Regions from separate parts of the Pseudoflavonifractor sp. BSD2780061688st1 E11 genome, predicted to be linked through region 2. Evidence: riboswitches for the same ligand, from Rfam matches in the RefSeq annotation. Region 2 holds a riboswitch; the other holds the start of a gene.
The links. A riboswitch is a leader RNA that binds a small molecule or an ion and turns the genes downstream of it on or off. The one in region 2 is predicted to bind FMN.
Positions count from the first base shown of each region.

Region 1: linked by a shared signal. The riboswitch ahead of FGQ85_RS12115 (ECF transporter S component) and the one ahead of FGQ85_RS16240 (ECF transporter S component) in region 2 are both predicted to bind FMN.

Region 1 covers NZ_SPHM01000026.1:40,166-51,796, forward strand. Annotated here, with positions in the region: gene FGQ85_RS12100 (NAD(P)-binding protein) at 1-1,320, opposite strand, end outside; gene FGQ85_RS12105 (TetR/AcrR family transcriptional regulator) at 1,654-2,262, opposite strand; gene FGQ85_RS12110 (Tex family protein) at 2,412-4,571, shown strand; FMN riboswitch at 4,655-4,774, shown strand; gene FGQ85_RS12115 (ECF transporter S component) at 4,937-5,572, shown strand; gene FGQ85_RS12120 (YcxB family protein) at 5,724-6,272, shown strand; gene tsaE (tRNA (adenosine(37)-N6)-threonylcarbamoyltransferase complex ATPase subunit type 1 TsaE) at 6,285-6,716, shown strand; gene trpS (tryptophan--tRNA ligase) at 6,719-7,804, shown strand; gene tsaB (tRNA (adenosine(37)-N6)-threonylcarbamoyltransferase complex dimerization subunit type 1 TsaB) at 7,818-8,537, shown strand; gene rimI (ribosomal protein S18-alanine N-acetyltransferase) at 8,524-8,997, shown strand; gene FGQ85_RS12145 (hypothetical protein) at 9,039-9,278, shown strand; gene FGQ85_RS12150 (ribonuclease Z) at 9,382-10,293, shown strand; gene tsaD (tRNA (adenosine(37)-N6)-threonylcarbamoyltransferase complex transferase subunit TsaD) at 10,307-11,335, shown strand; gene ispD (2-C-methyl-D-erythritol 4-phosphate cytidylyltransferase) at 11,351-11,631, shown strand, end outside.
Region 2 covers NZ_SPHM01000052.1:2,382-14,012, reverse strand. Annotated here, with positions in the region: gene nadA (quinolinate synthase NadA) at 1-825, opposite strand, end outside; gene FGQ85_RS16265 (GrpB family protein) at 1,091-1,603, shown strand; gene FGQ85_RS16260 (ZIP family metal transporter) at 1,667-2,422, opposite strand; gene tyrS (tyrosine--tRNA ligase) at 2,424-3,644, opposite strand; gene FGQ85_RS16250 (NUDIX domain-containing protein) at 3,710-4,816, opposite strand; T-box leader at 4,993-5,254, opposite strand; gene FGQ85_RS16245 (creatininase family protein) at 5,317-6,111, opposite strand; gene FGQ85_RS16240 (ECF transporter S component) at 6,101-6,724, opposite strand; FMN riboswitch at 6,816-6,934, opposite strand; gene FGQ85_RS16235 (MurR/RpiR family transcriptional regulator) at 6,994-7,812, opposite strand; gene FGQ85_RS16230 (aminopeptidase P family protein) at 7,967-9,754, shown strand; gene FGQ85_RS16225 (zinc dependent phospholipase C family protein) at 9,847-10,731, shown strand; gene FGQ85_RS16220 (MFS transporter) at 10,728-11,631, shown strand, end outside.

The sequences.
Region 1 (11,631 bases), on a different contig from region 2:
GATCTGGCTGATCATCTGCGGTGTCACATAGATACCGCGGATATGTCCGTTTTCATCCGTCTCGATCCGGGAAGGAGCGCGTAATGTGCGGATTTCCACGCCTTCTGCAATGGCACCTTCAATTTCGGCCGGAAGCGCAGTCATGTCTGCGGTACGGCGGCGGTACAGGATGCTGACTTTTTTCGCACCAAGTCTGACAGCAGAACGAACAGCGTCCATGGACACATTTCCGCCTCCGACAATGGCAACTTCCTGTCCGGTAAGGTCCGGGTTAATACCTTTTCCTACATCACGGAGGAAACGGACTGCGGACATTACGCCCTCGGCGTCCTCGCCTTCGATGCCGAGTTTTTTATCTGTGCTGGCTCCGATAGTGATCAGGACTGCATCGTAGGAAGCGCGCAGTTCCTGTACGGTGATGTCCTGCCCGATACGGAGACCGTATTTTACTTCGACGCCGGTATCAAGAATTGCCTGAATGTCTTCGTTGAGACGGTCTTTCGGAAGACGGTAGTTTGGAATACCATAACGGAGCATACCGCCAAGTTCCGGAAGCATCTCATATACAGTTACCTGATGTCCCATAAGCTGCAGATAGTATGCGGCACTTAATCCTCCAGGGCCGCCTCCGATGACTGCGACAGTCTTTCCGGTGGAAGGAGCACATTCCGGCGGAGGTACCTTTCCGGCATAGTCCGCAGCCATCCGCTTCAAACCGCGAATATTGACAGCATCATCGACCATATTACGGCGGCATCTTGCCTCACACGGATGTTCGCAGATAAATCCGCACGTGGTCGGGAACGGATTGTCTTTCCGGATCAGCCGGATAGCATCGGCGTAGCGCCCTTCGCGTACGAGAGCGATATAGCCCGGGATGTCAACGTGGGCAGGACAAAGTGCAACACATGGAACAGGCTGGTTGTAGGTACATGTACAACGTCCGTTCCGGATATGCTCTTCATAGTCTTCACGATAACCGATCAAGCCTTTATAAACCATATTGGCAGCTTCATATCCGATGGCACAGTCCGCGGTCTCCATAATTGAACGGGCGGTACGCTCCATCAGGTCAAGGGTTTCCATTGTAGCCTTTCCATTTAGAACATCTGTGATCAGATGTTTCAACTGTAAAAGACCAATGCGGCATGGTACACATTTGCCGCATGTCTGAGCATGGCACAGTTCGAGGAACGCCCTCGAGATATCTACAGGGCAGAGTCCCGGCGGGCTTGCTTCAATCCGCCGCTCTAAATCTTTGTATAATCCCTCAACGACCAGCTGCGCTTTGCTCGGGGTAGGGAGTTCTAGTCTGCTCATATCTTTTCACCTCACAATTTCATTTTACGAATCACGTATACTTCTATTTTACAACATGTCAGAAAAATACACAATAGAAGTTAAAAAATAGACAATGAAATTGGGAGGAATGTACAAAACATAGAAAATGCCTATAAATGAAGAAATATATCAGGATAACCGATTTGATTTTGCAGGGGGCCGGGGATATAATAAAAGCATCAAAGGTAAACAGTTACCAAAGTAAGAATTACAAATTCCCTTCTAAAATGAAAAGACCTTTCAGAAACGCTTATCTGAAAGGTTTTTGCCATTTCTAAACTGTTTTGTTCCCTGACGGGAAGCGAAACCACACTATTTCAGAACACTGTCCAGATATTTCCCGAGTGAACGCTCCATATTTCCGTCAAAGTCTGTATTTCCGTCCCGCAGACACCATTCAAAGACATTTCCGATGACAATCATCCGGATATCGGTGGAGATCTCATCCAGGGACAGGCTGGCAGATACAGTGCCGGCTTCCAGTGCACGAGCCAGGTAATCCGTTACTGTTACGATCGGATAAGGCCGCTTTGTGCGGATGGCCGGATTTAGAGCCTGGTTTTTTGGCGTGTAATAGTTGGATATAAAAGCGACACCGAGCTCTTTGCAGTAGCTGACATAATTAAGATAGACAAGAATGATTGCCCTTTTTGCCTCGGCGGCATTTTCCGGGAGTTCCAGACAGTCCGGATCGATCGTAGGCTGTTCTTCTATATAATAGGAAAGCAGGTCATCTTTTGTTTTAAAGTGATGATAAAAGCTTCCGTTGGATACGCCTGCTTCTTCACAGATGTTTTTGATGGAGAGTGCATCGTACCCTTTCCTCTGAAGAATACTCTTCGCGGCGGAAAAGATCCGGTTTTTCGTTTCAAGAGATTTTTGCTGCTGCTTTGACAGAGTCTGTCCGTTCGTTTCTTTCATAATCAGTGCCCTCCTTATCATCCAAAATATAACATAGGAAGAGTCAGATTTCAAGAAAAACAGAGCAAACTCTGTTTTTATGAAGTTGCGCAGAAAAAGACCTTCCGCTATAATGACAGGGAAGTACTTTTTTGGAAAGGAATCAAAAAATGGATATTATTCAGAAGATTACGGAAGAACTGAATGTAAAAAAATGGCAGGTCGAAGCGGCAGTCGGACTGATTGATGAAGGAAACACGATCCCGTTTATTGCAAGATACAGAAAAGAAGCAACCGGAACACTGGATGACGAGCAGCTCAGAAAACTCCATGAGAGACTTACTTATCTTCGGAATCTGGAGGAGAAGAAAGCACAGGTGCTCTCAAGCATCGAGGAGCAGGGAAAGCTTACCGAAGAACTGAAAGCTCAGATTCAGGAGGCGCAGACCCAGGTGGCGGTGGACGATCTGTACCGCCCGTACCGTCCAAAAAGAAGAACGAGGGCGACAATCGCAAAAGAAAAAGGACTGGAGCCGCTTGCGGCGCTTCTCCTTTTACAGAAGTTGAAAGAGCCGGCGATTGAGGCGGCCAAAGCCTATGTATCGGAGGAAAAGAATGTTGCCTCCCCTGAAGAGGCACTTGCCGGCGCACAGGACATTCTGGCTGAGATGATCTCCGATGAGGCAAAATACCGGACGAGAATCCGGAAGATGACGTTCCAGAAAGGAAAGATTGTTTCAGAGGCAAAGGATGAAAAGCAGGAATCGGTCTATGAGATGTACTATGAGTTTGAGGAAGCAGCATCCAGGATTGCCGGTCATAGAATTCTGGCTCTGAACCGGGGAGAAAAAGAAAAAATTCTGACGGTCAGAATGGAAGCGCCGGAAGAAGAAATCCTCCGCTATCTGGAAAAACAGATTATTCATGGGGATAATCCATATACAGAACCTGTATTAAAAGAGGCGGTCAAGGACAGCTACAGTCGTCTGATTGCGCCGGCCATTGAGAGGGAAATCCGCAATGAACTTACGGAAAAGGCGGAGGACGGGGCCATTGCTGTGTTCGGGAAAAATCTGACACAGCTTCTTATGCAGCCTCCGATTACAGGACGGGTTGTGCTTGGCTGGGATCCGGCATTCCGGACCGGATGTAAACTTGCGGTTGTGGATCCGACCGGAAAAGTGATCGGAACGACAGTGATTTATCCGACAGCGCCGACTACCCCTGCCAAAATCAAGGCATCCAAGGACCTGCTCAAAAAGATTATTCCGAAGTATCATATCAGCCTGATTTCTCTTGGAAACGGAACAGCATCCAGAGAATCGGAACAGTTTATTGTGGAACTGTTAAAAGAAATCCCGGAAGAGCACGTACAGTATGTGATTGTAAATGAGGCGGGAGCATCAGTGTACTCCGCAAGCAAGCTGGCATCGGAAGAATTTCCGAATTTTGATGTGGGACAGAGAAGTGCCGCGTCAATTGCAAGAAGGCTTCAGGATCCGCTTGCAGAACTTGTAAAGATTGATCCAAAATCCATCGGGGTCGGCCAGTACCAGCATGATATGAACCAGAAAAAGCTGACGGAAGCGCTGAATGGCGTGGTGGAAGACTGTGTCAACAAGGTCGGTGTAGATTTGAATACGGCATCTGCTCCGCTTTTATCCTATATTTCCGGTATCTCAAACACAATCGCAAAAAATATTGTGGCTTACAGAGAAGAAAACGGAAGATTTACAAACAGAAAGCAGCTTTTAAAGGTGCCGAAACTTGGACCGAAGGCATATGAGCAGTGTGCGGGATTTATGCGGATCGAAGGCGGGGATAATCCGTTTGACAGGACAAGCGTCCATCCGGAATCCTACGAAGCGGTAGAAAAACTTCTGAAAAAGCAGGGATTCACAACAGAGGATTTAAAAGCAGGAAATCTTGCAGCCCTTCCGGCCACCATCCGCGACTACCGGAAACTGGCAGAAGAGCTTGGAATCGGTGAGATCACTCTGCATGATATTGTAAAAGAGCTGGAAAAGCCGGCCAGAGATCCAAGAGAAGAGATGCCGAAACCGATTCTCAGGACCGACGTTCTGGAAATGAAAGACTTAAAAGAAGGGATGGTTCTGAAAGGAACGGTTCGCAATGTCATTGACTTCGGGGTGTTTGTGGATATCGGCGTTCATCAGGATGGTCTGGTACATATTTCCGAAATCACCGACAAAAAGTTTATCAAACATCCGTTGGAAGCGGTCAGTGTGGGTGATATCGTGGATGTTAAAGTACTGAGTGTGGACCTCAAGAAAAAACGGATTCAGCTTACTATGAAAGGAATCCGGTAAAGAATGCTGCTTACCCTGAATGTAAAAGACAAAAAGGTATTGAATTTTCCAAAAGACTGTTCTATACTAAATGTTAACAGGAAAAAATTCTTCGGGGTCGGGTGAAAGTCCCAACCGGCGGTGAAAGTCCGCGACCTGCCATTGGCAGCTGATCCGGTGCAATTCCGGAACCGACAGTACAGTCTGGATGAGAGAAGAAATGTACGAAGCGTCAGATATCTGTATCTGAAGCAGAGCATCAAACCCCGGAACATATGGTTCCGGGGATTTTTTTGTACATTCCCATTTCCATAAGGGAAACTTTATGGCAGGAAGAGTTTCTTTTCTGAATTGAGTCTATCATTCAAAAAAAGGAGAGAAGAAACATGGAAAACACGCAGAAAAACACACAAATAAGAAGAAGAAGCAGTACGAAAGTCAGATCGATGGCCCAGGTCGGCATGCTTGCAGCGGTAGCTACCGTCCTGATGCTTTTTGAATTTCCGCTTCCTTTTGTACCGAGCTTTTACAAACTGGATATCAGTGAAATTCCGGTCCTTCTTGGAACATTTGCGATGGGTCCTGTGGCGGGAGTTATGACAGAATGTATCAAGATTCTTCTGAATTTCGTGATTAATGGGACTACAACAGGCGGTGTGGGAGAGATCGCAAACTTCCTGATCGGATGCAGTCTCTGTGTGCCGGCGGGTCTGATTTATCAGAAGATGCACACAAAAAAGGGAGCGGTGATCGGACTTGCAGCAGGAACAGTATTCATGACGCTGATCGGATGCGTGCTCAATGCCTATATCCTGCTTCCGACCTATGCTGCAGCATTTGGAATGCCGCTTGATACGATTGTTCAGATGGGGCATGCATTGAATCCGGCAATTGACGGAGTTGCAACTTTTGTGATCCTTGCAGTGGCACCGTTTAATCTGATCAAGGGTATTCTGGTATCGGCAATTCTGCTTTTGATCTATAAGAAAGTCAGTCCGGTCCTCCATAGAGTAAATGAGTAAAAATGACAGAAAATTACTAAACCGAAACCTCTGCTGTGCGCAGAGGTTTTTCTGATCCTGGAAAAATCAGGAGATTCTTCGCAAACTTGCTGTTGTAACCGCGGACAGGATGCGTTATAATTTCAATATTCGGAAATATGGAGGAATACAGATGAAACCAAGTTTTGAAGTGAAAATGACACAGGAAGCACTTTTTGAATTTCTTATGTTTCATACATATCACGGGATCAAGGGAATTTTATACCTCGTAGTGGGAGTTGCCTGCTGGATCGGGGCGATTATAAGTTTTGCGATGGGCAGGGTTTCCTGGGGGCTGGGGCTTGTGTTTGTTTTTGCAACTCTTTTGTTTGTTGTACCATCGATCTTAAAGTTCAGTGCAGCCAGTCAGTTAAAGAAAAGTAAAATCTACAGCACGCCGATCCGCTATACGCTGGAAAAAGACGGGCTCAGAGTAGAGCGTGCCGGAAAAAATAAAATCACTCCGTGGAAAGATATGTACCGCGTTATGATGACACCGAATCTGGTGGCGATTTATCAGACACCGTATGCGGCATTTATTTTCCCGAACAGTGATATCGGACCGCAGATGGATCCTCTGAAGAAGACATTGCGGACATTGTTCCCGGAGGAGCTGATTGAGGATAATTCCGGTAAGATCCTTCCGTTTCTGTTTTCAAGAAAGAAGAAAAAGAAAAAATAGGGAGGAGACACTATGGTAAGAGAGACATATTCAGAGCAGGAGACGTTTGAGCTCGGAAAAGAAATCGGCGAATCGGCCCAAAGCGGAGATGTCTTTACTCTGGAAGGGGATCTTGGCGTCGGCAAGACGATTTTTACAAAAGGGCTTGCGTACGGACTTGGAGTACGTGAGGATGTTGTAAGTCCGACCTTTACGATCGTGCAGGAATACGAAGACGGGCGTCTTCCGTTCTATCATTTTGACGTGTATCGGATTGGAGACGTGGAAGAGATGGATGAAATCGGATATGAAGATTACATTCACGGTGAAGGCGTATGTCTGATTGAGTGGGCGAATCTGATTGAGGAGATTCTACCGGAAACAAGAATCCGGATCGTGATTGAAAAAGATCTGGAAAAAGGATTTGATTACAGAAAAATTTCTATCAATAAACTGGAGGGATAATAATGTCAAAGATTATATTAACAGGGGACAGACCGACTGGAAAGCTTCATGTCGGACATTACGTCGGTTCTCTGAAAGGGAGAGTAGAGCTTCAGAATTCGGGAAAATATGATGAAGTGTTTATCATGATTGCGGATGCTCAGGCTCTGACAGACAATGCGGACAATCCGGAGAAGGTGCGCCAGAATATTATTGAGGTTGCGCTTGATTACCTTTCCTGCGGACTGGATCCGGAAAAAGCAACGCTTCTGATTCAGTCACAGATTCCGGAGCTTTGTGAGCTTTCCTTTTATTATATGAATCTGGTAACCGTATCAAGGCTCCAGAGAAATCCAACGGTAAAATCCGAAATTCAGATGAGAAACTTTGAGGCGAGCATTCCGGTCGGATTTTTCACCTATCCGATCAGCCAGGCAGCGGATATCACCGCATTTAAGGCAACGACCGTTCCGGTCGGTGAAGACCAGCTGCCAATGCTGGAGCAGACAAAGGAGATCGTGCGGAAGTTTAATTCCGTTTACGGAGAGACGCTGGTAGAGCCGGAAGTTCTGCTCCCATCCAATCAGGCATGTCTGAGACTTCCGGGTACAGACGGAAAGGCAAAGATGAGCAAGTCTTTGCATAACTGTATTTACCTTTCCGACAGTGCGGACGATGTGAAAAAGAAGATTATGAATATGTTTACCGATCCGAACCACCTGAAGGTTTCTGACCCTGGAAAAGTGGAAGGAAATCCGGTATTTATCTATCTGGATGCATTCTGTAAAGACCGTCATTTTGAAGAATTCCTTCCGGAATATGCAAATCTGGATGAACTCAAAGCCCACTATACACGCGGTGGCCTTGGCGATGTGAAGGTAAAACGCTTCCTCAATGAAGTGATCCAGGAGGAACTGGAGCCGATTAGAAAACGGAGAAAAGAATACGAAAAAGACATTCCGGCAATCTACGAGATCCTGAAAAAGGGAAGCGAGAAAGCGGAAGAAGTAGCGGCAAAGACACTCTCTGAAGTGAAGGCTGCCATGAAGATCAATTATTTCGATGATGCCGAGCTGATCAGAGAGCAGGCAGAGCGATTCCAGAAATAGAAGGGGCGTTATTATGCGGATACTGGCACTGGACAGTTCGGGCCTGACAGCAAGCGTGGCTGTTGTGGAAGACGAACAGATCCTGTTTGAATATACGATGAATTATAAAAAGACACACTCCCAGACATTGCTGCCGATGCTTGATGAGGCGGTCCGGATGACCGGACTTTCTCTCGGGTCGGTGGATGCGATTGCTGTTGCAGGAGGGCCGGGGTCTTTTACCGGACTTCGGATCGGTTCTGCGACTGCGAAAGGACTGGGACTTGCACTTGATAAGCCGCTCATCCATGTGCCGACGGTCGATGCCATGGCATACCGAATGTTCGGATGCAGCGGGCTGATCTGTCCGATCATGGATGCAAGAAGAAATCAGGTGTACACAGGAATCTACCGGTTTGAAGAGAAGTTTGAAACAGTAAAAGAGCAGTTGGCGGAGGACATTACCGTCCTTGCCGGAATGCTCAATGAGCTTGGAGAACGCGTTGTATTTCTCGGGGACGGAGTGCCTGTATACCGGGAGAAAATTGAGGAGACAGTAAAAGTGCCTTATGTTTTTGCACCGCCTCATATGTGCAGGCAGAGTGCGGCGGCAGTCGGCGCGCTTGGACTGGTTTATGCGAAAGAGGGAAAGACAGAGCATGCGCGGGATCACAAACCGGACTATCTCAGGATGTCCCAGGCGGAGAGGGAGAGACTGGAACGAGAAAAGGAACAACAACATGATTGCCCGTAAGGCCAATGAAGAAGATGCAGCCCGGATTGCAGAGATAGAACGGGCTGTTTTTTCTGATGCGTGGAGTGAAGATGCAGTCCGGGAGACGATGTGCCAGAAAACGGCGGAAATCTACGTGGCAGAGGATAGGAAAACAATTGTCGGGTACATTGTGATTTATACAGTACTTGATGAAAGTGAAGTTGTTCGGATTGCCGTTGACACCGGATTCAGGGAAAGAGGAACAGGAGGCTTTCTTCTTGACACCGTAATTTCAGAAGGTGCATTGAAAGGAACTGCCGTATGGCATCTTGAAGTCCGGAAAAGTAATATGGCAGCACGCGCCCTCTATCAAAAGAAGGGGTTCCGGGATGTCGGAATCCGAAAAGGATTTTACGATAATCCGAAAGAGGATGCGGTTCTGATGACAAGAAGTCTGGAAACCGTTTCCGGTGTACAGGAAGAACGGGACAGACTATAATAAAGGCGTAACAAAAGCGAAACGAAAGTGGAGGGATTTGTATGCGCCGCTATACGATGAAAGAAAGAAGAGAAACAGAAACGATTTTCTGCAACGGGTGTGGAAAAGAAATCAAGATAAAGGATGGCGTAATACGGGAAGGGCTTATTTCTGTAGAAAAAAGATGGGGATATTTTTCTAATAAGGACAACGAGGTGCACCGTTTTGATCTTTGCGAGGAATGCTATGACAGGATGGTTTCGCAGTTTGTGATTCCGGTGGAGAAGGAAAATGAAGTCTGACCAGACAGTCCCCTCCCGGTATGCAGCTGTTCTTTACTGAGAATAAAAGACTTGCTCTTTTTGTGGAAGAAAAGTCAATGCTAGGACAGTTAGGAGAGAAAAAATGCTGGATGTTTGTTTGTTGGGAACCGGCGGCATGATGCCGCTCCCATATCGCTGGCTGACGTCACTGATGATGCGCTATAATGGAAGCAGTATTCTGATCGACTGCGGAGAGGGAACACAGATAGCGATCAAAGAAAAAGGATGGAGTTTTAAGCCGATTGATGTGATCTGCTTTACTCATTTTCATGGAGATCACATCAGCGGGCTTCCCGGACTTCTGCTTACCATGGGGAATGCGGACAGGCAGGAGCCCCTCACCTTGATCGGGCCGAAAGGGCTGGAACGGGTAGTGAATGCACTGCGCATTATTGCACCGGAACTACCTTTTGAGCTGCGTTTTATGGAAATCACAGAGGCGCAGCAGACGTTTGAGATGGAAGGATATCGGATCCGCGCTTTCCGGGTAAACCATAACGTGACCTGTTACGGATATACGATCGAGATTGACCGGGCCGGCAGATTTGATGTAGAACGTGCCGCGAGTCACGAGATTCCTCAGAAATTCTGGCGCTTTCTCCAAAAAGGGGAGACCATCGAAGACGGAGACCGGATTTACACACCGGGCATGGTGCTTGGACCACCGAGGAAAGGGATCAAACTTACATATTGTACCGATACACGGCCGACAAAATCGATCCGTGAAAATGCCGAAGGTTCGGATTTATTTATCTGTGAGGGAATGTACGGTGAGCCGGAGAAGGCGAAAAAGGCAGTGGAATATAAGCATATGACCTTTTACGAGGCGGCGAAACTCGCCAGGGAGGCAGAGGTAAAGGAGATGTGGCTGACACATTACAGCCCGTCGTTGACAAGACCGGAAGAATACATGGACGAAGTACGGAAGATTTTTCCTTACGCAAAGGCGGGAAAAGACCGGATGAGCGTAGATCTGGATTTCCCGGAATCGTAATGGAGGTAGGAAGATGAGCGAAGAAAAAGATATTACAATACTGGCAATAGAAAGCTCCTGTGATGAGACAGCCGCGGCAGTTGTGCGAAATGGAAGAGAAGTTCTTTCCAACATCATTTCCTCTCAGATTGACCTGCATAAGCTGTACGGAGGAGTTGTGCCGGAAATTGCTTCCAGAAAACATATAGAGAAAATCAACCAGGTAATCGAAGAGGCACTTTCTGAAGCAAAGTGTACCCTGAATGATATTGACGCGGTAGCGGTGACATACGGACCGGGACTTGTCGGAGCACTGCTTGTGGGAGTGGCTGAAGCGAAGGCGATTGCCTACGCCAGAAACCTTCCTCTGATCGGAGTGCACCATATTGAAGGGCATATCTCAGCAAACTATATTGAGAATAAAGAATTGGAACCACCGTTTCTGTGTCTGGTGGTATCCGGAGGGCATACACATCTTGTATGTGTGGAAGACTATGGAAAATATAAAATTCTCGGAAAAACGAAGGATGATGCGGCAGGGGAAGCGTTTGACAAAGTAGCCCGTGCCATTGATCTTGGCTATCCGGGAGGCCCGAAAATCGACAAGCTTGCAAAAGAGGGAGATCCGAATGCTATTGAATTTCCAAGAGCGCATGTCGGAGACTCGGTATACGACTTCAGTTTCAGCGGAGTAAAATCTGCAGTGCTTAATTATATCAATGGGTGTAAAATGAAACAGATTGAATATAACCGGGCAGATATTGCGGCATCCTTCCAGAAAGCGGTGACCGATGTGCTGGTAGACCATGCCATGATCGGAGTCGAAAACTATGGATTGAAGAAACTGGCGATTGCAGGAGGCGTCGCATCCAATTCTGCTCTGCGCGCAGCTATGGGGCAGGCATGTCAGGAAAGAGGAATCGAATTTTACCATCCTTCTCCGATTCTCTGCACGGATAATGCGGCTATGATCGGAGCAGCGGGATACTATGATTATAAAAACGGAATCCGAAGCGGATGGGATCTCAACGCAGTGCCGAATCTGAAACTGGGAGAGCGTTAGAAAGCAGGAGGAGCCATGAAAGCAAAAGGGATTGCGGTCGTGCTTGCGGCAGGACAGGGAAAGAGAATGGGCGGAACCATTCAAAAGCAGTATATGGATTTGTGCGGGAAACCGGTACTTTATTATACATTGAAGGCGTTTGAAGAATCAGAAGTGATCGATCAGGTCATACTTGTATCAGGAAAAGAAGAAAAAGACCAGGTAAGAGAATCAATTGTAGACTTTTATGGATTCCAGAAAGTGACACAGATTACAGAAGGCGGAAAAGAACGGTATGATTCTGTCTGGAATGCGCT
Region 2 (11,631 bases):
ATCCCGCAGACAATCCCGGATTTTCTCCAGTGTCACCTTTTTCATATCATGACAGCACTGTTCCTTCTGAATCGGGTAAAACTTCTTGTACGGATTCTGTTTCTTCAGTTCGTACATCACTCCGGTCTCCGTTCCAATCAGAAATTCTCCGGCATCGCTTTCTGCCGCCGCCTTGATAATGCCGGAGGTACTTCCTGCATAATCTGCAAGATCCACCACTTCTTTCGGACATTCCGGATGAACAAACACCAGGGCATCCGGATGTGCTTCTTTTGCGCTTAACACTTCTTCGGCAGTCATCTGATGATGTACCGGGCAGTACCCGTCTCCGAGAATAATCTCCTTTTCCGGTACCTGAGCTGCCACAAAACTTCCCAGATGCTGGTCCGGTATAAAATAAATCCTCTGGTTTGGCAGTGCCTTTACCACCTTCACCGCATTCGCCGATGTCACGCAGACATCGGAATACCGCTTAAGCTCCGCAGTCGAATTAATGTAACATACCACCGCCAGTTCCGGATCACTCTCCTTCATCGCTTTGATTTTTTCCACATCGGCCATATGCGCCATGGCACAGTCTGCCGTCGGATCCGGAAGCAGCACTTTTTTCTCCGGATTTAAAATCTTGGCACTTTCTCCCATAAAAGAAACTCCTGCAAAAACAAGAATCTTTGCATCCGTCTCCTTTGCCACCTTGCTCAGATAAAACGAATCCCCGGTATAATCTGCAATCTCCTGTACCTCATCCGGTACATAATAGTGTGCCAGTATCACGGCCTGTTTCTCTTTTTTCAGTATCTCAATCTCTTCTCTCAAAGAACTCATTGCGGTTTCCTCCCGTATCTTTACTCATTTACACCGCATTATACACCTGATTTTTACAGGTGACAAGACACTTGTTTCAGAATTGTAAATTCTGCTGGCAGAACAAAGAAAAATAAGGACGATTTCAATCGAAATGACAATACAGGAAAGAGAATCTGTGGTACAATAAATTTTCAGGAAATGCTAAAGCCTTACGGACAGAAAGTACAATATCTGCGAAGTAAAAGAGACATAAATAATCTACTATAAATAGGAGGTGCAACGAATGGAAGGTGTCAAGCGCTATTGCGTTCGTCTTCTCAATCATAACGAACAGTGGACAGAAGAATTTCAAAAAGTAAAGCAGTCTATTCAGGAGCAGTGGGCTGATAATGTTCTCGATATCCAGCACGTTGGAAGTACCGCCGTTCCTCTCATCTGTGCCAAACCGATTCTCGATGTGGCTGTCCGGCTCCGGTCGGTCCGGCAGTTGGATCCGTCTTTTCTCGAAGCACTCGGTTATGACTACTGTGGAATCCAGCACGGAAATCCTCTTCACCACTTATTTGTCCTGCGTGGTCCCGGTGAGATTTCTCTTCAGCATATCCACTGTTACGATCAGACCGCCCCGGAATTTGATCAGATTGTCGGCTTCCGGGACTATTTAAACGCCCACCCGGATGCTGCAAGGCAGTATGAAGCATTAAAAAAGGATCTTGCCGAAAAATATCCGGACAACCGTCCGGCCTACACAAAAGGGAAAGAGGATTTCATCCAAAATATCTGTGAAAAATTTTGAGTATAAAAACAGCCGGCACGTTTTCGTACCGGCTGCTTTTTTACGCGCTTATTTTGTTTATCGTTAATGTGCATGCATAAACATCATGCCGAGAAGGATTCCAAGAACCGTGAAAAATGCAGGCATTTTCCCTCTGTAGAGAGCGTTTGCCTCCGGCAGGATCTCGCCAAAATTGACGTAGAGCATGGCTCCGGAAGCAAAGCTTAAGCTGATGGCAAGTCCCATCTGCCCCATGTCGCCGATCCAGTACCCAAGGACGCCTCCGACAATGATCGCCGCCCCGCTCAATGCGGTCAGCAGGACTGCTCTGCCTTTGGACATTCCCGCTGCCAGAAGAGGTGCGCAGATCGCCATTCCTTCCGGCACATTGTGGATCCCGATAAAGATGGCGAGAGTCAGGGCCGGGCTTCCGATCAGGCTTCCGTGGCTTACCAAAGATGCACCGATCGTCATACCCACCGGAATATTGTGACACGCCACTGCAACCATCATTGCGACTCCGGCAGTCATCATCTTCCGGCTCATACGGCTTTTTGCCTGCTCTGCCTTCTGATCCATCACCCGTTCCAGAAGATAGACGGTCAGGAAACCAATGATCACAAAGACGGCAATCCCACCTTTGGACATTCCGGTTTCCAGTGCGTCGTGAAACAGATCCAGACAGACAATGCTGATCATGGTTCCGGACGCAAAGCTCAACAAAAGACTCATCGCCTTATCCGAGTCCTTCCTTACCGTCGTGCTGAGCGCCGCTCCGATTCCGGTTCCTCCGATTCCCGACAATGCTGTCAATACAATAATCGTAATAAGCATTTTCATATTATTTCACCACTATTTTACGGAAATTTTTCTTTCCTCTCCTTAAAACAAAGTCTTCTTCAAAATCTTCCTTCGTGTATGCGGTGTAGGTATCCGTTACCTTTTCGCCGTTGACTGCGGCTCCTCCCTGCTGTACTGCACGTCTTGCCTCAGACCTGGACGGTACCAGACCGCTCTTATGGAGCAGAGTCAGGATATCGATTTTTCCGTCTGTAAAGTCTTCGTCAGTAAGCTCACAGGTCGGCATCTCAGCTGCGCTTCCGCTGGAGAACAGTGCACGGGCGCTGTCCTGTGCCTTCTTCGCCTCTTCCTCGCCGTGAACCAGCTTGGTCAGCTCGTATGCAAGAATCTCTTTTGCCTGATTTAACTGGCTGCCTTCCCAGGAATCCATCTTGTCAATTTCTTCCAGCGGAAGGAAGGTCAGCATACGGATGCATTTTAATACATCGGCATCTGCCACATTTCTCCAGTACTGGTAGAATTCAAACGGAGATGTCTTGTTCGGATCCAGCCATACCGCTCCGGACTGTGTCTTGCCCATCTTCTTTCCTTCAGAGTTCAGAAGCAGTGTGATTGTCATGGCACACGCATTCTTTCCTAATTTCCGGCGGATCAACTCGGTACCGCCAAGCATGTTGGACCACTGATCGTCCCCGCCGAACTGCATATTGCAGCCGTATTTCTGGTACAGCATGTAGAAGTCGTAGCTCTGCATGATCATGTAGTTAAATTCCAGGAAACTAAGTCCCTTTTCCATTCTCTGCTTGTAGCACTCCGCACGCAGCATGTTGTTGACACTGAAATGCGGTCCCACTTCACGGAGAAAATCAATGTAGTTCAGATCAAGAAGCCAGTCAGCATTATTTACCATGAGTGCTTTCCCGTCTGAGAAATCAATAAATTTACTCATCTGCTTTTTAAAGCATTCACAGTTGTGCTGAATCTGCTCCGGCGTCATCATGGAACGCATATCTGTTCTTCCGGACGGATCCCCGATATATCCGGTTCCGCCTCCTACCAGGGCGATCGGCTTGTTCCCTGCCATCTGAAGACGTTTCATCAGGCAGAGCGCCATGAAATGCCCTACATGAAGGCTGTCCGCTGTCGGGTCAAACCCGATGTAAAAAGTCGCCTTTCCGTTGTTGATCAGCTCTCTGATCTCTTCTTCGTCTGTAACCTGAGCAATCAGGCCTCTTGCTTGTAATTCCTCGTAAATCTGCATCTTCCTTACCTCTTCTTTCCTTATATTATGTGAACATGATCTGTGAAATTCGTCCGCTTTCGCGTCTATTTCGGCCCTGCCGGGAAATTTCCCCGGACAAAGCGCCCCTCTTTTTCCACCTGTTTCACAAAACGGTTCACTTCTTTTCTTGTCTTTAAGACAATCAGCTTGGTGCCGGAAAGTTTCTTCATATATCCATAGTAATGCGCCTTGCTTCTCCGGTCAAAATTCCAGATCCGTTTTAGAAATCCCGGATCAAACTTCTCCGGACATCCCGGATTCATGCTCGGCCTTGGCTTCCCGTAATTTGTGATCACCCTTCTTAGCACGCTCAGAATGCAAAACCACCGTTTAAAATCCAGATAAATCACGGTGTCGCACACATCCATCCGATGCTCCACTGTTCGTGGAAAATTTCCGTCCATGATCCATTCCGGCTTGCGGATCTCGCTTTGGGTGAGCCGGTCAAACTCATCGAAAGGCTTCCTCTTCCACCCGGCGTCCCATGACAGCGCATCCAGGTAGACAACCGGGAGATCCATGATCTTCCCAAGTTGCCCGGCCAGCGTAGACTTTCCACTTCCGCTGCACCCGAGAATAACGATCTTCTTTGATTCCTGTCTGTTCTTTCCCCGGCAAGCCGGGTATCGCTCTTTTCTCCGGTCTTCCTTCAAAAAAACTTCCATCTTTTCCCTGAGTCGGCAAAACCGCTGATAGATCGGAGGGGCAATCTTTCCTTCTTCTCCCATCCGGACAAACTCCGAAAGACTCACCCACCTGGCATCTGCGGTCTCTCCTTTCTGAAGACGGATTTCTTCAACAGGAACAGTTTTTCTGACAATGTAGAAATCGATAAACGCATACTCTTCCATCTGGGAATCCAGAAGATGAAGCTCGTTTTCCCTCACCCGGATCCCGGTCTCCTCAAACAGCTCCCTTACCGCTGCCGCCCTGCTTTCTTCGCCGGCCTCCAGAGCTCCGCCTGTATTCTCCCATGTTCCCGGATACTTCTCCTTATCCGGAGAACGCAGCGTCAGCAGGATCTCATTTTGGTCATTGACGACACACGCAACCACAACAATATGAAATTCTCCCTTTACCATCGGATCTTTCCTGCCCGCCTGCTTCCCAAGCGGCTGCCGGTTTTCATCAAATAAATCCCATACCTCCATGGCCTGTAACCTTTCAGAACAATGTTTCCTGTAAAAAGAGTTTCGCTCACGGAACTCTCGCGCCGAGCGCTGTCGCTTTTGCGACAAATTTCTACTTTGCGCGAGTGCGCATCCCGCGGAGCGTTTTTATTTAACAGGGAACAAAGTTTCCTGTTAAATAAAAATCCCCCGTCCTTAGAAAGGACGAGGGTTATGCTCGTGGTACCACCTTTTTTCCCGGAATCAATCCGGCTCAGTAAGACATCTCCTTCCTCCACTCACCATGGAATCCCGGAAATATCCCGGCACTATAACGTGTGCCCTGACGTCACAGCCTACTTACTTTCGGTGTGAAGCTCCAAGATGTATTCACAACAAATTTTTCCTGCACCTCTCATCAACCGGTAACTTTCTGTCTGAACCTGATCTGCTGCTACTTCTTCTTTTCTCAGCCTTTTTCCTATACGCTTATGTCAAATACTAACCGATTCCCGTGCGCTTGTCAAGCCTCTTTTTCGTGTTTACGCTTTCCATTTCCGTATTTCCATAAGCCCTGGAACCAGAACTTTCGCACTCGTCTCCAGAATAATCCGGCCTTTTTCGGCCGTAGCTCCGCCCGGATCGCCTCCGATACCGATCGGTTTCCCTTCCGCTGTCTTCCAGTCTTCTGAAACCCATCCGATTGTAACATTTCCTCCGGTCTTCAGCGTCTGATTGCCTACAAACGCACTTGGTATTCCCGCCTCGGAAGTCTCCAGCTTCACCAGTGTTTCGTCGACCGCCATCACCATGGATGTCTCCATTTCTCCTCCATGAAAATCGTAATGATTACCTTCTGATATTGTTGCCTGTACATCCGGATGTCCAAATGCTCCCGATGACAGAATAAACGGCGACATTCCAAGTTCACTCCGAAGCTCACGGCTTAAGATCTGAATCACCGGCAGATTTCCTCCGTGGCATACAAGAAATGCGATCTTCCGAAAACCATGGCGGTAAAGGCTCTCACTGATATCATAGAGCAGATGATAGTACGTATCCGGCTTTAAAGTAATGGATCCGCAGAAATTCTTGTGCTCTGTGCTCAGACCAACCGGAATAACCGGAAACGCAAGAATCGGGAAGTCTGCTTCTCCGGCTTCCTCCAGCGCTTTTCCAAGGTATTCCACCATTGCTTCCGCAATGATGTCATCTGTCCCAAGCGGCGCCTGATTTCCATGCTGCTCCAGTGCTCCCACCGGAATCAGGACGATCGTCTCCTCCTTATCCACCTGTTCCATTTCCAGACGCGTCAGTTCTCTGTACTTACGAATCATACCGTTCCCTCCATCCTTTGACAACTCCCACTTCTTTCAGCCTGTCATACAGAAGATATCCCACAATATAATTCAGCAAAAGCTTGATCAGATTGAACGGGATTGTCGCCAGTATGAGAAACAGCGGAAGATTTCGAATCAGAGGATTGACTGCTCCCACGGTGCGGACCACTTCATCCAGAGAAAGGCCCATCGCCGATGCATAAAGCGGAAGTGTAATGCACGCATTCAGGACACAGGAAAACGCAATCCGGATCGGAAGATTGATCCCAAGAGAAATCACTGCCGCCTTTCTCGTCTGTCCCATCTTTTTGAACACGATCCACAGCGGGAGCACAAACAGCAGCGTCCCTAGAAGATTGGCGAATTCACCGACAAACATTGTCGTTGTCCCAATCGTGATCAGCTTGATCAGAATTTTGATGACCTCCACACAGATTCCGGACACCGGACCCAGCAGAAATGTCGCGATCACAGAAGGAACGTCGCTGAAATCCACCTTATAAAACGGCGGCATCAAAGGAATCGGAAATTCCAGCGACATCAGGATACCGGCAACAGCCGAAAGCATAGCCGTAATGATGAAGTAGTAGGTTTTGTTTTTTGTTCTCATATAGTTTTCTCCTTTCGAATAATGTTACAAATTTCGTAAATCCTTCGAAAGAAAAAATCCCAGCACCAGGGGCACTGAGATTCTATGTTCACTGTTTCTTCTCCCATCCAGACTGTCACTGTCGGTTTTGGAATTTCACCAAATCAGCCACATACGTGGGTCACGGACTATACCGTCGGTAGGGAATTACACCCTGCCCCGAAGAATTTATTCATTTGCAGTATTATCGTAGCACACTTATATCCATTGTGCAATACATCTGATGCAATTTATGGATTTGTAAGTGCGCGGGCCGTATCCTGCAAAAACGCATCGATCCGCTCCTGATCCTGTTCGAGGCAGCAGGCATACAGCAGGTCCATCATAACCAGAATCGGAAACTGAGGAGAAATCGCATCTCCATACTCCAGATTGTCCAGTGCCGGGACGAGAATCACCTCGTCACAATACTCCATGAAATCCGGGTTGTTCCGCGCTGTCACAAGGACACATCCGGCTCCTCTCCGCTTCGCCTCCTGAAGCATATACTGAACCTCTTCCGTCTGCCCTTTCATGCTGAATCCGATGACCAGAGAGGTTTCATTTTGAAAGACCGCCCGCATCCGGATCATGTCCCGGTCCACGAGAGAATTGATATTCAGCCCGATCCGCATAAACCGAAGCTCGGTCTCCCTGGCGGCAATCCCGGAGCTTCCAACGCCGCAGACAAAAATTCTCTCCGCCTGAAACAGCATCCCGGCAATCTTTTTGAATTTCTTTTCATCAGCCAGATTATACGCCTTATTCAAAAGCTCCTGATAAGTATCCAGCACCCGTCTTGTATTATCTGCAAAGGGTCTGCTTTTCTTCTCCCGAAATGTATCCTCGTACTGATAGATAAACTCCCTGTATCCCCGGAATCCGCATTTTTTTGCAAACCGGGAGAGAGATGCCTCGGAAACATAAAGCCGTTCAGAAACCGCCTTTGCGGAAAAATCCCGCTTCTTTTTATTCTGGATAAAGAAATCCGCGATGGTCCGCTCCAAAGCTGTAAAATTCTCATAGTTGTACTCAATCACCGGTATGATCGACCTTGCGTAGTGCTCCATGTTCTTTTCCTTTCTTCTGTCTGTATTTTACATAACACTACCGAGAGTATAACACAGGTTTCACAAAAATAATACTAACTCTCCCATAGTTTTTGTGTTATAATGAGATTGTTTGAAAATGGCATGTTTGCCGGAAAAATAGGAGGTTTTTATTATGAACGTACCTGAAAGAATCGCAAAATTGCGTACTCTTATGGAAGAAAAGGGAATTGACATCTATGTTGTTCCGACAGCTGACTTCCATCAGAGCGAGTATGTTGGAGAACATTTTAAAGCGAGAAAATTTATTACCGGATTCTCCGGATCTGCAGGAACCGCTGTCATCACAAAAGAAGGCGCTTACCTCTGGACAGACGGAAGATATTTCATCCAGGCTGCAAAACAGCTGGAAGGCTCTACAGTTGAACTGATGAAAATGGGCGAGCCGGGTGTCCCGACTATCCATGAGTTCCTTGCTGATACATTACCGGAAAACGGCACACTCGGATTTGACGGACGTGTAGTTTCCATGGGTGAGGGACAGGATTACGAGTCCATCGCAACCGAGAAACACGGAAAAATCGTTTACGAATATGACCTCATCGACCAGATCTGGGAAGACCGCCCGGCACTTTCTGAGGAACCGGTCTTCGCACTGAATCTGAAATATACAGGTGAGACAGTTGCATCCAAGCTGTCCCGTATCCGTGAAGACATGAAAAATGCCGGAGCAACTGCTCATGTCCTCACAACACTGGATGATATCTGCTGGACACTCAACATCCGCGGAAACGACATCGAGTTCTTCCCTCTTGTACTGTCCTACGCAGTGATCACCATGGATAAAGTAGACCTCTACATCAACGAGGCAAAATTAAGCAGCGAAATCAAGGCGGATCTGGAAAAGGACGGTGTTGTCTTCCATCCGTACAATGACATTTACGAAGACATCAAGAAAGTCGGATCTGACGAAGTGCTTCTGATCGACCCGGCAAGACTGAACTACGCACTTTACAACAACATCCCGGAAGGTGTTGCAAAAGTGGAAGAGCGTAACCCGGAGATCCTCTTCAAGGCAATCAAAAACGAAGTAGAGATCGAAAACATCCGTCAGGCTCAGATCAAGGACAGCGTTGCACATGTGAAATTCATGAAATGGCTCAAGGAAAATGTGGGCAAGATGACGATCACAGAGATGAGCGCATCTGACAAACTGGACGAGTTCCGTGCAGAACAGGGCAACTTCATCCGTCCAAGCTTCGAGCCGATCAGCTCCTATGGTGAGCACGGTGCCATCGTACACTACACATCCTCACCGGAGACAGACGTTGAGCTCAAAGAAGGCGGACTGTTCCTGACTGATACCGGTGCCGGATTCTACGAAGGCTCCACAGACGTTACACGTACCTACGCCTTCGGCGAGATCCCGCAGATCATGAAAGATCACTTTACACTGGTTGCAATCAGCAATCTCTCCCTTGCAAACGCACGCTTCTTAAAAGGCTGCACCGGAATGACTCTGGACATGCTTGCAAGAAAGCCGTTCTGGGACAGAAACTTAAACTTCAACCATGGAACAGGACACGGCGTTGGATACCTTCTGAACATTCACGAAGGCCCGGCAGGATTCAGATGGCAGTTCCGCGCAGGCGAGATTCAGCCGTTTGAGAAAGGTATGATCATCACAGACGAACCTGGTATCTACATCGAAGGAAGCCACGGTATCCGTCTGGAGAACGAGCTTCTCACATGCGAAGGTGAGAAAAACGAATACGGACAGTTCATGTACTTTGAACCGATCACTTACATCCCGATGGACCTTGACGCCATCAATCCGGAAATCATGACAGCAGAAGAAAAGAAAATGCTCAATGATTACCACAAGACTGTTTATGAGAAAATTTCTCCATACCTTGACAATGAGGAGAAAGAATGGCTCAGAACATACACAAGAGAGATCTAAACCGAAAACTGATTTCAGATGCAGCGATACGGCTCCGGTGCCTTCAGGTGCCGGAGCTGTATCTGTTACTACCATGAACAGGAGATGATATTATGCCATCCATCTATGCACACTACACCTTCGGAGAAATGATGAAAAAAGCATTTCCGGCCGATATCCGCAAGCTGATTTCCCTCCATGAGGATCTGTTTGAAATCGGACTGCACGGCCCGGATCTGTTCTTTTATTACCATGCACTTCTCAAAAACCGTGTCAACCGGACCGGCTACCACATGCACGATGTAAGCGCTGCACCATTCTTCCGGCGCTCCAGAGATGTGATTTTATCCGCAGCCTCCATATCCGAGAAACATGCCCGGTTAGCCTACATTCTTGGCTTTCTCTGTCACTTCACACTGGACAGCGTCTGCCACAGCTATATTGAGAAAAAACTCACGGAAGATCCGGTTACCCACTCCGATATTGAAACCGAGTTTGACCGCTATCTTCTGTTGAAACAGAATAAACGCCCGCTTCACGCAAAGGTGACTTCACACCTCCACGCTTCAACGGCAGGAGCAAAAGCAATCCAGGCGTTTTTCCCGACACTGAGCGTCCGGCAGGTAGAGTCCTCCATTTCTTCCATGATCTGGTACAATGACCTGTTTACAACCTCTGACCGGCTCACACGCAGTCTCGTAACATTCTTTATGCACGCCACCTTTACCTACAAAAGTCTCGGTGGACTGCTGATGAAGGAAAAAGCCAATCCGCACTGCGCGGACAGCAACCTCAGGCTTCACAAACTGATGGAGGCATGCGTGCCGCTTGGCCTCTCACTTGCGAAAAATTATGTTGCATTTTTCAATCACGGAGAACCGCTCTCGCCTTATTTCCGCCATACTTTCGGACCAAAACCAGGCTGGGAACATATCCCGGTCTTATCCTTAAAAGAAGAGCGCCGTTACAAACCTGACACGGAGGAACTTTCACAATGAAATGGAAGACAACATCACTGGAAAAGAAATGGATTTTTTACGACGTAGGAAACTCAGCTTTTACTCTCCTGGTTTCCACCATTATGCCGATTTATTTTAACTACCTTGCATCGAGCGCCAACGTCTCGGAAGTCGATTACCTCGCTTTCTGGGGATATGCCACTTCGGCTGCAACGATTATCACCGCCATCCTCGGACCGGTTCTCGGAACAGTCTCGGATTTCAGAGGATGGAAAAAGCGGCTTTTTCTCTTCTCTCTTCTGGTAGGGGCCTGCGGCTGCGTGGTGCTTGGGTTCTTAAGCTCCTGGATCTGGTTTCTGCTGATTTTTGTACTTGCAAAGGCAGCGTACTCTCTGAGCCTGATCTTCTATGATTCCATGCTCACCGACGTCACTACCGAAGAGCGGATGGACGAAGTCTCCTCCCGCGGCTACGCCTGGGGATATATCGGAAGCTGTGTTCCATTTTTAATCAGCCTGGCTCTGGTTCTCTTTTACGAAACACTGGGAATTACCATGAACATGGCCATGAGCATTGCATTTCTGCTCATCGCTGTCTGGTGGGTCTGCTTTGCGGTACCGCTTCTTCGAAGCTATAAACAGCTTCACTGTATCGAAAATCACGATCACGCGGTCTCCTCCGGACTTCGCCGGCTCGGCCATGTGTTTGGAGAATTGAAGAAAAACAAGAAGATTCTCTTCTTCCTGATTGCCTTTTTCTTCTACATCGACGGCGTGTACACCATCATTGACATGGCAACCGCCTACGGAACAGCTCTGGGGCTGGATACGACCGGACTGCTTCTGGCACTTCTGGTAACGCAGATCGTTGCCTTCCCGGCCGCACTGATTTTCGGACGCTTGAGTGGAAAATACAAAAACGCAAGCCTGATCAAGATCT